Linked DNA regions of Lentimonas sp. CC4. The protein of the gene in region 1 interacts with the protein of each later gene in a pairwise test. Links are inferred from orthologs where the notes say so. Each region holds a gene or a part of one and is shown on either strand. Other genes may lie near its edges.

Region 1 (4,811 bases):
CGGAGTGTTGCTCGGCAGGTGATACGTTTGCCCGATCAGTGCGATGCAGGCTCCGACGGCTAAGCTATGAAAGATGCCTGCGGATTCGCGTAGCCCAGTGCCACCGCGTCGGAGCGCGAGCGCGCTGAGCGCTGCCCCGATGATGAGCGGGCAGAACGAGAGCACGGCTCGGGTGGGGCGAGATAGAGCCTCCCAGTTGTGCGCGAAGAGTAGAATAATGCCACCGCCGATCAGTAGCGCCCCGAGCACAGCGAAGGCGATGGTTGCCCAGTGCGTGCGGATTTCGAGCTGTGTGCTGTAGTAGTTCTCGAGCCGCTGCCGTGCGTCTGTAGAGAGAATGCCTTCGTCCTCCAGCGCGGGAAGCTCTTGGAGTAGCCATTGTCGATACTTTGACGGGATTTTTCGCATAGAGGCGGTAACTGCAATGACTGTCTAGCATTACGTAATTTATGCAACGTTCAATTCTGACCTGGATCGACTCAGCCTGCTCACCCTCATACATTTGTGGCCCTGTGTATATAGTGCAGGAAACACACTTGCCAGCGGGCAGGAGTTTCACCATTTTCTGACCTTTTTCGCGGTTTCGGTGTCCTCTGTGAGCTGTTGTCGCCAAAATTTTCATTCAGTAACCGTATATAATTAGATCTCATGATCTCAGCCATTCTCAAAAAGTTCTCCGGACGTCACTATAAGAAGTTCCTTAAAAAGTGTCAGCCAATTATTGAACGTATTAACGCATTTGAAGTTGAATACCAGTCGCTTACGGAAGAGCAGCTGCGCGCTAAGACTGCAGAGTTCATGAAGCGCCACCAAGATGGTGAGTCGCTCGATGATTTGTTGCCTGAAGCCTTTGCTACAGTGAAAAATGCGGCGCGCCGTATGTCTGGTAAAGAGTTTGACGTGTGTGATCACATGTTGCCTTGGAATATGGTGCACTACGATGTGCAGTTTATTGGCGGCATCGCGATTCACGAGAAGCATATTGCGGAAATGGCGACGGGTGAGGGTAAGACGCTCGTTTCGACCTGCCCATTGTATCTCAATGCACTCACAGGTCGCAACTGTCAGTTGGTGACGGTCAATGACTACCTTGCTCGTCGTGACTCCGAGTGGATGGGCCATCTCTTCCGCATGCTGGGGTTAACGGTCGGTTGTATTCAGAATAGTCAGCCGCCGCAGGTTCGTCGCGAGATGTATGACTGCAATATTACCTATGGCACCGCCTCGGAGTTTGGCTTCGATTACCTACGTGACAATGGTATGACCAGCAACAAGGAAGATCAGGTGCAACGTGATCACTATTTCTGTATTATTGACGAAGTTGACTCGATTCTCGTCGATGAAGCTCGCACGCCGTTGATCATTTCCGGGCCGATGCAGGATGATAATCCACTACCATTTGGTGAAATTAAGCCGACCATTCAGCAACTAGTCGCGAAGCAGCAGGCGTTCTGTAACCAACTGGTCGCCGAAGCAAAAGAGACCCTCGAAACCGAAGGTGCGGACGCAGATGCGAAGTATGCAGCCACCGCGAAGCTCTTTCAAGTGAAGCTTGGCATGCCGAAGAACAAGCAGTTTCACCGTCTTAACGAGGTGCCCGCGATCCGCCGCGCGATCGACAAGTTCGACCTCGAGATGAATAGCGATTTCAATAAGAAGGAGCGCTACGCCCTGAAGGAAGCGCTCTTCTACGTGATCGACGAGAAGAATCAGCAGGCCGACCTTACCGAGAATGGCCGTATGCTCATGAGCCCGGACGATCCAGATGCCTTTATGCTCCCGGATCTTCCAGAGATGTTTATCGAAATCGATAAGAACGAAAAGTTGGCGACACCAGAGGTGAAGCATGAGGCCAAGCTGGCCGCGGAGACCGTCTTCCAGCAAACTAGCGAGCGTATCCATTGCATCAGCCAGTTGCTTCGTGCTTACAGTCTCTATGACCGCGACAAGGAATACGTCGTGCAAGAGGGTAAGGTAAACATCGTCGACCAAAACACAGGCCGTGTGATGCCAGGTCGCCGCTGGTCGGATGGTCTGCACCAAGCGATCGAGTCGAAGGAAAATTGCACGATCGAGAAGGAGACAAAGACTTACGCGACCGTCACAATTCAGAATTACTTCCGTATGTATGAGAAGTTGTCTGGTATGACTGGCACCGCGGAAACTGAAGCTTCCGAGTTTCACGAAATTTATGGGCTTAAGGTGATGGTTATCCCAACTAACAAGCCGTGTATCCGCATCGATATGAACGACGTGATCTTTAAGACACGTCGTGAGAAGTTTAATGCAGTAATTAAAGAGGTCGAAGCAGCGCACAAGAAAGGGCAACCCGTCCTTGTGGGCACCGCATCGGTTGAAGCCTCTGAAGTATTGAGCCGTATGTTGAAGCGATCAAACATCGGGCACAGTGTGTTGAATGCAAAGTTTCACGCGCAGGAGGCTGAGATTGTCGCGAACGCTGGTCGTAAAGGCGGCGTGACGATCGCTACAAATATGGCGGGGCGCGGCACCGATATTAAACTGGCTGAAGGTGTGCCGGAGCTTGGCGGCTTGTTCGTCGTTGGCACCGAGCGTCACGAATCACGCCGTATTGACCGTCAGCTACGTGGCCGTTGCGCGCGTCAGGGTGATCCAGGTATGTCGAAATGCTTCGTGTCGCTGGAGGATGATCTCATGCGTTTGTTTGCAAATGCTGGACCGATTTCCCGTATCCTTGAGAAGTCAATGAGCGAAGGCGAAGAGCTGGAGCATCCGGCTTTGAACTGGTCGATTGAGAATGCGCAGAAGAAGGTGGAGCAGCAGAACTTCTCGATGCGTAAGCGTTTGCTACAATTCGACGATGTGCTCAACACACAGCGTGAAGTGATTTACGGTATCCGTAACGAAGCGATTCAGTCGGACACACCGCGTGACATCATTTATGAAATGATCGAAGAGGAGCTCGATATTCGCTTAGAAGGGATCGATGGGGATAAGGATGGTGAGGCAGTTGAGAACTTCCTGACTTGGTTGAATGCTTACTTCCCTGTCGCATTGAAGGCCGAAGAAATCGTGGACAAGGACTCAGAAGCGCAGCAGGCATTTATTCTGGAGCGCATCCAAGATGCATATAAGCAACGTGAAGAGTTTGAGTCGAAGGAAGCGCTTGTTGGACTGGAACGTTACATTGTGATTCGTTCGCTGGATCGCCGTTGGCAAGATCACTTGACCGAGATGGAAGAGCTTCGCCGTAGTGTGAACCTTCGCAGCTACGGTCAGAAAGATCCGCTAAGCGAATACAAGAGCGAGGCGTATGGCTTCTTCGAAGAGTTGATGAATAATGTCCGCACTGAGATTTGTAATGCCGTGTTCCGCACTGCGACCAATCAAGATGCGTTCCAAAACATGCTCGCTCGTATGTCGCAAACCGCTCAAGTCGCGGGTCCAGGAACCGGGCAACCGCAGGTTGGTGCACTCGCAGGCGCTGCTGCACAAGCACAGGCCGCTCAACCCGCTCAACCCGCGCCGCGTAAGCAAGTCGAGCTGCCCAAGGTGCAGCCGGTTCGCCGTGAATTGCCAAAGCTTGGTCGTAATGACACCGTCACTATCCGTAAGAACGGCGAGACGAAGGAGCTGAAATTCAAGAAGGCCGAGGCGATGATCCTCAACGACGGTTGGGATCTCGTGCAGAAGTAAGCGCACGAAGTATTCGTATTGTTTTATCAAAAAGCCACCGAGGTGATTTCACCTTGGTGGCTTTTTTTGGGCTCATCGTCGAAGACCGGGAGCGGACTCGTTGGGCAGTGAATCACTGAGATGGAACGAAGCCCAACTGTGTTGTGGCACGGGCTTCTCGAAGAGAGCCTGTGTTGTGCCGTAGAAGCGGCTTCTATACTCACGCGCAGCATGATTTGTGAAAAGCGCCTTCATGCTATTTCGCTATCTTGCTGTAGGGGCTTTGCTTGCGAAGACCGCGCAAAGGCCACACACATAGGAAGTTGTAAAACTTTAGCTGCCTTCGCGGGTGCCGCCCTTCGACAAGCTCTGGGCCTTGAGCCTGTCGAAACGGCAAGCAGCACCCCTACGCTAGATTCTTCAATTTCACCAATCACAATTTATCATGCGCGGCAGTATCGCCGCTTTGAGCGATGTTGCGCAAGCGCCTAGAAGGCGCTTCTACCCGAGCAGGTGCAGTCTACTTAAAGAGCTCATCCCAGACCATGTCTTCCATTGAGCCGCTGGTTTTTCCAGGCGCTTTGCTTGGTGCTGGTGCACTAATAGCTGGCTGCTGCTCATAGAGGTAGGCGGCAAAGGCTTGATCCTCTGCCGAGAGCATACTGACGGGCACGTTGAGCTCTACGCCGTCTGCTTGGCGCCGGACTTTTAGTGAATCTGCCTTTACCTCTAGGACTTCGGCCACGAGCTTACGGTCATTGTTGTCGAAAAATGTTTGGACGGTCTCCTTCGCGCGCAGTGCGAGCGGGTCTTCGATTGATTCTGGCTGTGGCGCTTGCTCTACGATGACTTGTGGCGGGTTAGTGGTATCGGAGAGAGTGGCGATCGGTGCTTCTTCTGCAATGGCTTCGCTCACTGCAGGTGCTGAAGGTTGAGACTCCTTGCCTAATTTATAGCCGGCAAAAAAGCAGAGCGCGGCAGTGGCTAAGAAGAGAATGAGTGAGACGAAACGCATCATGAGTTTTTTTGGGTGGGGAGGTTGAGTGTATGAAGCTGCAACGATGCGTAGAATGCATGAATTGAAAACAATTTTCTAACAGTGATTTTTTATGAGTGTTGTCATCTCGGGCAGATTTAGAATCCTGCTCAATCAAGGC
Region 2 (4,118 bases), 300 kb from region 1 along the record:
TCACTGCCCTGCTCTCGGGGTGCGCATCCACAGTTGGTCTCAACGACGACAAGCCAAATGGCTTCGCCTACGTAGAGATCAACGGTAGCGATACTGCGCTCATCAAAGCAGCGGCGATCGAAGTCTTCTCGCAAAAAGAAGGCTTTGAAGTTGTCAGGGATACTGGCAACACGGTGCGCTTCACCAAAGATGGCTCTAAAGCGACGACCATCCTTTACGGCACCTCCTTTAACACTGACAGCACAACCATTGAACCAGAGCTCAGCGTCGAGACACTCAATGATGGCAACCACCGACTACACTGCGAAGTCTATATCATGGAGCATATGAACGACGGCGCTGTTAAACCTGGCTGGCGTGTCCTCAAAAACGGCCACCGCGGCTACATGAAGCTACTGAATGAGGTCAAAGACCTCTCGGAAACGAAATAAGCTCACACAGCCGCAGGCCCGATCCTGGAGCATGATTTAAAAAGACATTACCACCGTATTGTCTTTTTCCCATCATTAGGTTGCATTCGTTTCAGTTAGGCACCATAAAGCTCCTAACCATTCTGATTACCCAAACCATCCGAGCATACCCTCGAAAAATGAAGCGATTATCCGTCCTACTCTTCTGCATTCTGGCGAACCTAACATTCGCCGCTGACCCCGAGATCGAACAACTCAAGAACGAGCTCGAAGCACTCAAAGAGCTCTACGTCTCAAAGATCGGTGAAGTCGAAACACGACTTGCAGCCATCGAGCAGCGCGAGAAGTCAATGAAGCAGACAGTCACCGAAGTGCACCAGACAGTCACCACCGTCCAGCAGGACGTGCAAGAAGTCCGAAGCTTACCAAATGGTGCCTTTACCTCGGGGTTCAACCCCGACTTGTTCAGCTTCTATGGTTACATGCGCGCAGGCTACGGCCAGGATAAAGACCACACTGAACAGGAGAAGTTTATTCTACCTGGCGCCGGCGCCGCTTATCGACTCGGCAATGAAAGCGATACCTACCTCGAAACAGGCTTCTCCTATTTTCATATCGATGAAGACAATGACAGCGACTCACCCGTCTTCGGCACACACCTCATGCTTGCCTATTCGACCCAGGATAAAAGCACTGAAACTGAAAGTAATACTTCACTACGCCAAGTATATGTCACCGCCAAAAACGTCCTACCTGGTCAACCAGATGCCACTGTATGGGGCGGCCAACGCTACTACCGGCGCCATGACGTGCACATGAACGACTTTTACTGGCTCGACATGAGCGGCTACGGTGGCGGCATCGAAGACTACGACCTAGGCTTCGCCACAGGATCGATCGCATGGATCGGCGGCACGAGCGACGACTTCACTGGCACCGACACGATCATCCCAGATGACCTCGAAAACACGGACAAGAACAACTTCGACGTGCGCCTCAACGATATCGATCTCGGAATCGGCATGGGGAACCTCTGGCTAAACTACGCGCACTACAAGTTTGACGATGGAGGCAGCACTAATGATAGCGCCGACGGCTACGCAGTCGGTTTCTGGCTCGAGAACGAACTCGGCGAGAACAGCAAGAATACCGCAATCATTCAGTATGGCACTGGTGTCGCCACCAACTTTAACAGCTTCAGCCCATTCGCCCGTGGACTTAGCAATATATCAATCGAGGATCCAAAAGATCCAACTAAAACAATCGTCGATCCTAGCTACGATGCCGATGACCAATCACGCCTACGCATTATGGACGTGATCGATTATTCATTCAGCGAGAAGCTCAGCATGCAGGCAGTCGCGATCTATCAAAAAGATGACCTCGGCTTAGATAATGACTCCGACATCACTTGGTATTCTGTCGGCGTTCGTCCAGTTTACGACTTCACCGAACTCTACAGTCTCGCATTTGAAGCAGGCTACGATTACTCCGAACTTCAAGGAGGCGAAGACGGCGGCTTAATGAAGTTCACCATCGCGCCGCAAATCACACCGGACTTCGGCTTCTTCTCGCGTCCTGCGATCCGCCTCTTTTTCACCTATGCCACATGGTCCAACGCATACAAAGGTGAGATCGGCGGCACTACCTACGACAAAGATACCTCCGGCATCAGCTACGGCGTGCAGGTCGAATCATGGTGGTAAGCTTTACCCCCCTACGTATGAACCCTTCGTCAATGGGCTTAACCGCCCATTGACGAAAAACTTTAGAGGCGGACTTAGCCTCCAGCACAGGTGGCGAAAACCATTTGCTTTCTTCAGATTGGATTTAATGGCCGAAGTGCTTACTGAGGGACTGCGCCTGCGCCGACCACAGCGTGCTAGACCCGCGTGCTAGACCCGCGTGCTAGACCCGCGTGCTAGTTGTGGACTGAGGTTCGGCGGACGAGACGGAAGGGTTCTTTGCAGTGCTTTGATACCGTTTCTCGAAAGGCGTGAGCCATTAAATTAGAGGTAGCGCCGTGCGCCCCGCGCGCCATTGCATACTCAGGCGTGCGGCGGCTTGGACGTCCGCCTCTACCTGGGACATTCGACAGTAGCGCCTTCGAGACGGACCTGCGCTACCAGCCCAGACCTTTTAAGAAAGGGTATTATACTCACGCGCATCAAGTATTGTGATTTGTGAAATCGAAGCATCTGGCGTAGGGGTGCTGCTTGCCGTTTCGACAGGCTCAAGGCCCAGAGCTTGTCGAAGGGCGGCACCCGCGAAGGCAGCTAAAGTTTTACAACTTCCTATGCGTGTCGCCTTTGCGCGGGCTTCGCAAGCAAAGCCCCTACAGCAAGATAGCACTTTTCACAAATCATGATGCGCGTGAGTATACATGAATCTGTCAGGTAATGTGCTGAAAACCACCTCGGTCGGGCAAGCCCACCACTCCTCCTAAATCAGGAGGAGAGTTAAAACACATCACTCATCGATCCTACTGACGTTAAAAGTGAGGAACAAAGATATAGGAGATGCTTCGCAGGGCAGGAGCCCAAAGAACCGCGTTCATCGTGACAACTTGAACATACAAAAATATGAGTAAAGTTCAGCGTGGAGGCCATCCCTCCCTAATGTGCTATGGGAACAATCACACTTCTTAATCCTTAAAAGAGTAGTTAGAAGACAGTAGTCAGAAGCTGAATATCAGTGTTTTATGAAGAATCTCCGATTCGCCAAATTGGCGGCGTCAAACTCGGCCGCAAGCACTTCATTACCAAAGACTAACTTCTAACTCCTGACTCTAGGTGAATGCACGGCAGTATAAGTCCGTGACATTCCGACATGCCTATTGATGACCTCAAACGAAGCTAGGCCTGATAGGGTGAGTGATCCCACAAACACAGAAGACTAATCGTCCGAGCCCTTGCGCAGCGACTGCTCATCCATCCAGTTGGGACCACGGCTAAACTTCTGGCCCTTTGGCTCGCCTCCGGCTGTCCAATCAAAAAAAGCGCTCAAGTCCCTCTTGGGCGCTTCTACAGTGGCAGCAGTCTCCAGCTCACCGGCAGGCGCCACGACCTCTCCAACGGCTGGTGCGCCCCCAACCGACTCTTCCAATTCCACCTCTAAGGCTTCGACAATTGGCATCTGCTCAGGACGCGGAATCGTCTTCAAGGAAAACTCCATCAACTCGTCGCCACGCATCACCGCAATTGAAGTAAATTGATTCGCTCTGATAAAGAAGACAGCCCCCGGCACATCGGAGACATTATGAATCGGATGTCCAGCAATCGAAACCAAGTGGTCGCCTTTCAATAAACCAGCTTCATCAGCGGGCGCGCCTTCCACCACAGAGGATAAATACACCGCATTCTCAGAATCCGTGCCCAACAATTCACCCACTTCAAAGCCCATCCAGCTATGAATGATATGCCCGGAAAACAAAAGATCGTCGCGCACACGTGCCAACGCAGCGACTGGTAAACAATAGGACGCATCCAGCTCCGTAATCGATGCCACCGACATCCCGAGAAATTGCCCATTAATATCTAAGATCGGGCAACCGCCCTGCCCCGCATCGACTGAAATCGAGGTGCGCATATACGCAGTCGGAAACACTTTATTGCCCAGCTTCTTATCCATCCCCGTAACTAGCCCCATCGAGGGTGAAGGCTCAAAGTCAAGCGGACACGCAATCGCAATGGCAATCGCCCCCAAGCG
Region 3 (4,226 bases), 2.5 Mb from region 1 along the record:
AATTTCGAAGTGGTGCTGTTGAAAGCAGCTGAAGAGTCGCGCTCACGTGCGATTGATAGCTTGATCAAGCAATTGGCAGGCGCAGGTGCGACACTACCAGACGAAAAAAAAAAGCCTTAGTCCCAGCGACACCGGAGGCGATTGATGTTCAGACGACTGAAGTCGTTGAGGCTCCGTCAACGCCGGCCTTAGATGCTCCGGATAATGTCATCGATGCATTGCTGGATGTTGAATTGCCTGAGGTTGATGCAGAGCGTGCGAGGCAGGATGCTGAAGCGGATCGACTGGCACAAGAAGCTGCGGGTGTGTTTTCTACAGGCAAAGAAAAGCCCGTGGTAGTTCACTCCGGAGAACCGCTCATGAGTCCGGCCCAAGCCGCTCAACGACTGGGGCCGAAGGTGTTGGCTGTATTGGAGGAGAAATTCAATGGCAGTCTGACGGATATTCGCTATCCAGATGAGAATGATTTGTTGTTTTAGGGAATAATCCACGTTCAGTGGTTTGCACTCTATTGGAATAAGTTTTATGTGAGTGACATCTCATATTCACTATGAACCTTGCCTCACGTTTCTCTCGATCCATCTATGCTGTGCTCGCTCTTGTAGTGGGCAGTCTTCTCATTACATTTGCCATGGCTGATAATACGTCTTCTCCCGAATCTTCTGATGTGAACTTAAGTGAATGTGCCAGTGCCTGCGGCCTGCCTTCGCATGTAGATCTTAGCGGGGATCGTTACCCAGTATTGCGCACCGATGCCGAGTGGCGAGAGCGCCTTACGGATATCCAGTATCATGTCGCGCGTAAGCAGGGCACTGAACCCCCATTTAATAATCCCTATCACGATAATAAGAAAACCGGCCTGTATCGTTGTGTCGGTTGTGATACGCCGCTTTTTAGTAGCACGACCAAATTTAATTCCGGCACGGGGTGGCCTAGCTTTTTCAAGCCGATCGATGAACGCACGCTCGGTGAGACGAAAGATGTGAGCTTTGGTATGACCCGTGTTGAAGTGCATTGTGATGTATGTGGCTCACATCAAGGGCACGTGTTTCCCGATGGTCCCGAGCCGACTGGTTTGCGGTATTGCATCAATTCAGCATCTCTCAGTTTCGAAGAGGCAGAGTCGCCAGAGGCAATCAAAGAGTTGGTTGAAGCGTGGTATAAAGAAGAGGGCTGAGACTTGAGAGCTGAGACTGAAGAGCTGAGAGCTGAGGCTTGAGAGCTGAGGCTTGAGAGCTGAGACTTGAGAGCTGAGACTTGAGAGCTGAGACTTGAGAGCTGAGACTTGAGAGCTGAGACTGAAGAGCTGAGACTGAAGAGGTAAATGGCGCGCATTTTTAGATTTCGGGCTTCCGTCGTCATGCATCTGCCATTAATGATTTGAGCCATGTCGAAATCATTCCCGTTGTCGAATCGTCGTCAGTTTATTAAAGGCCTCGGCCTCAGCGGTGTCGCTGCGACACTCGGAGCTAGCTCCTCTGTTGCTGGACGTGTTCGTCTCCGAACTCCGAAGACGGCAACGGCGAAGAACCTAATCTTTCTAGTCGTCGATGGGATGTGCACTGGCACGTATGGCTTCGCACATCATTGGAGTTTGCGCAATCGCAAGGCACCGCTCAATTGGATGCAAGTGTATGAGCAAGCCGGTTTGACGCGTGCCTTGCAAGACACTGCTTCGGCGAGTTCGCCGGTTACCGATTCCGCCGCCGCCGCCAGTGCGTGGGGCTGTGGGCAACGCGTGATGAATGGCGCACTTAATACCGATGCGAATGGCAACTCTTTGACGCCACTCTTCACCTATGCGAAGGCCGCAGGCAAAGCCACTGGCTTGGTCACTACTTGCCGCATCACACATGCGACACCTGCTGGATTTGCGACCAACGTCAAAAAGCGAGGCATGGAAAGTGAGATCGCACAGCAATACAACGAGCGTGAGATTGATGTGTTACTTGGTGGTGGATCGCGTTTCTTTGAAGGCAAGAAAGCGCTGACGACGGTGCCTGATTTCCAGAAGAAGGGCTACCAGTTTGTGCAAACCAAGTCCGAGTTGGCAGCGCAGGCAGGCACTCCACGCTTGCTCGGATTGTTTTCGAAATCTCACATTCCTTATGCGATTGATCGCCAGAATGATGCTGCGCTAGCTGAGGTGCCGAGCTTGCCGCAGATGTTTCGCGCTGCGCTGAAAAGCCTGAGCCAGTCGAAGGATGGCTTTGTGCTGCAAGTCGAAGGCGGCCGCGTGGACCACGCGGGGCATGGTAATGACCCTGCCGCCATTTTACATGAACTGTTGGAGTTTGATGACTGCATCCCCATTGCCTTGGAGTATTTGAATAATGATCCCGACACCTTGCTAATTATTACGACAGATCACGGCACTGGTGGTTGTCAGCTCAATGGCGCTGGTAAAGCGTATGCTGATAGTGGGCCCGCGCTGGAACGTATCAATGATATGACCGCGAGCTTCGAGGCATTGGAGCAACAGTTTAAGGCAACAGGACGTTTTGATCCTCAAGTATTTACCGAGGCCACTGGGATCATTCCGACTGAGGCGCAGGCGAATGCGATTCAAGCGACAATGGATGACCCAGAGACGACTTATCTGTCTAGCGCTATGACAGGCATCGTGGAGGATGACTTGTTCCAGAAAACCGCGGTCGGTTGGACGTCGAGTAACCACACATCCGAGTGTGTGGACCTATTTGCATTCGGACCGGGATCGGATCGGATTAAGCCCTTTATCAATAACAACGAATTGTTCGGTGTGATGACGCAGGCGTTGGATTTGAAGACTCCGTAATTGCCTAGCGGTTCGCAAATAGTAGATCCATGTGGTGCTGACTCATGCGCTTTAGCTTTACGACGCTGGGGGCGACGTGTGGATCGAAAGGGCTAGAGTGGATGATCCGAGTTTGGTGTAGTCTGAGGTGCTTCTCGGAGTCTGAGGAGCCTATGACTTTTGAGCATGCAGTTCACTCATGGCTCGATAGAGCGAGTCACTGTTGATTGGCTTACTGATATAGTATTCGATGCCGAAATTGGCACATGCTGATTTGACGATCGGATTGATGTCGGCAGTCACTGCGATAATTGGAGTGTGCTGGTTGGGGTTTTCGGACGCTCGGATCGCTTTGGAGGCTTCGAGACCGCACATCACCGGCATGGCTAAGTCCATTAGGATGACGTCAAACTTAGTCTCTTGGCAGGTATTGACCGCTTCAGCCCCGTCTCTTGCGCTGGAACACTCACACCCGAAGGATTTTACCAAGAGTTGAGCCAGCAATAGGTTGTCATCCCGATCTTCGCAGATGAGAACATGAAATGGGGCGAGGCTTTCACGTGAGTGCATTGTGATAGATCGGTCTATTTTGCTCCAGGCTTGGCGAGTGAGGGACGCCGTTGATCAGAGCCTCATAGTAAGAATATGATTGGTAGATGTGTAAATGTTAAAGCGGCAGTGGTTTTATGGCAGCTGAAGTGGGCGAATTTCACTTTTTGGCCGTTTTAAGCCAAAAAAACTTTGCGTCTTTCACCCTTTGCGAGAGCCTTCTGCCCTTTAATATTTATAAAATCATGTCCGAAACACCACATATTGACATCGACTACGTCGCTAACCTCGCGCGACTCGATCTTTCCGACGACGAGAAGGCCAAGCTCGGCTCTCAGCTCGACGACATCCTAGGCCACTTTGATAAGCTCAACGGCGTCGATGTCGAAGGCGTCGAGCCTATGGCGCACGCGCACCGTGTCTTCAATGTTTGGCGCGAAGGCGACGAACCCGGCGAGACCTACTCACCCGAAGTGCTCACCAAAATGGCTCCCGAACAACGCGACAACCAAGTCGTGGTTCCCAAAGTCGTCGAGTAAACCCTCTTACTCATAATCTTAATCATACTCCTAATCTCAGCAGAGCCGTGGGCCGATTCAGATCAAGATCACGAGTAAGATTCAGATTTTTTCATTAGCCATCATTCATTAGCAATTCGCCATTACCGCAGGTATGTCCGATCTCCATTTCAAAACCATTTCCGAACTCGCCGCCATGCTGGCCGCGGGTGAGACCACTTCCGTCGCCATCACCCAAGCCGTGATCGACCGCACCGCGGCCGTCGACGGCCAGGTGAAAGCCTTTCTCTCCACCGACGCCGAAGACGCACTCGCTCAGGCCAAGGCCTCGGACGAGCGCCGCGCTGCGGGTAATGCTCTCGGGCCGCTCGATGGTATCCCCA

Evidence for each region.
Region 2: the proteins of secA (region 1) and GZZ87_RS05690 interact in binary tests that used the Escherichia coli proteins (3 or more experiments, as listed by UniProt). The link is inferred for Lentimonas sp. CC4 from one-to-one orthologs.
Region 3: the proteins of secA (region 1) and GZZ87_RS14850 interact in binary tests that used the Escherichia coli proteins (3 or more experiments, as listed by UniProt). The link is inferred for Lentimonas sp. CC4 from one-to-one orthologs.

What each region holds. Positions count from the first base shown.
Region 1 is NZ_CACVBO010000001.1:995,664-1,000,474, reverse strand. Bases 331-3,875 are described here. They hold secA (preprotein translocase subunit SecA), read left to right. Parts: upstream 331-648; coding sequence 649-3,675; downstream 3,676-3,875. Other genes in these bases: GZZ87_RS04380 (DUF2157 domain-containing protein), read right to left, coding at 331-408. Also shown: more of GZZ87_RS04380, read right to left, coding at 1-330; GZZ87_RS04370 (hypothetical protein), read right to left, coding at 4,175-4,672. UniProt on the Escherichia coli protein: Required for protein export, interacts with the SecYEG preprotein conducting channel.
Region 2 is NZ_CACVBO010000001.1:1,290,777-1,294,894, reverse strand. The notes cover bases 1-2,852. They hold GZZ87_RS05690 (carbohydrate porin), read left to right. Parts: upstream 1-589; coding sequence 590-2,116; downstream 2,117-2,852. Other genes in these bases: GZZ87_RS05695 (hypothetical protein), read left to right, coding at 1-431. Outside these bases: GZZ87_RS05685 (S1C family serine protease), read right to left, coding at 3,306-4,118.
Region 3 is NZ_CACVBO010000001.1:3,457,702-3,461,927, reverse strand. The notes cover bases 633-3,592. They hold GZZ87_RS14850 (alkaline phosphatase), read left to right. Parts: upstream 633-1,387; coding sequence 1,388-2,797; downstream 2,798-3,592. Other genes in these bases: gatC (Asp-tRNA(Asn)/Glu-tRNA(Gln) amidotransferase subunit GatC), read left to right, coding at 3,571-3,592; GZZ87_RS14845 (response regulator), read right to left, coding at 2,948-3,346; msrB (peptide-methionine (R)-S-oxide reductase MsrB), read left to right, coding at 633-1,177. Outside these bases: dnaX (DNA polymerase III subunit gamma/tau), read left to right, coding at 1-120; GZZ87_RS14860 (hypothetical protein), read left to right, coding at 234-479; more of msrB, read left to right, coding at 551-632; more of gatC, read left to right, coding at 3,593-3,864; Asp-tRNA(Asn)/Glu-tRNA(Gln) amidotransferase subunit GatA, read left to right, coding at 3,998-4,226.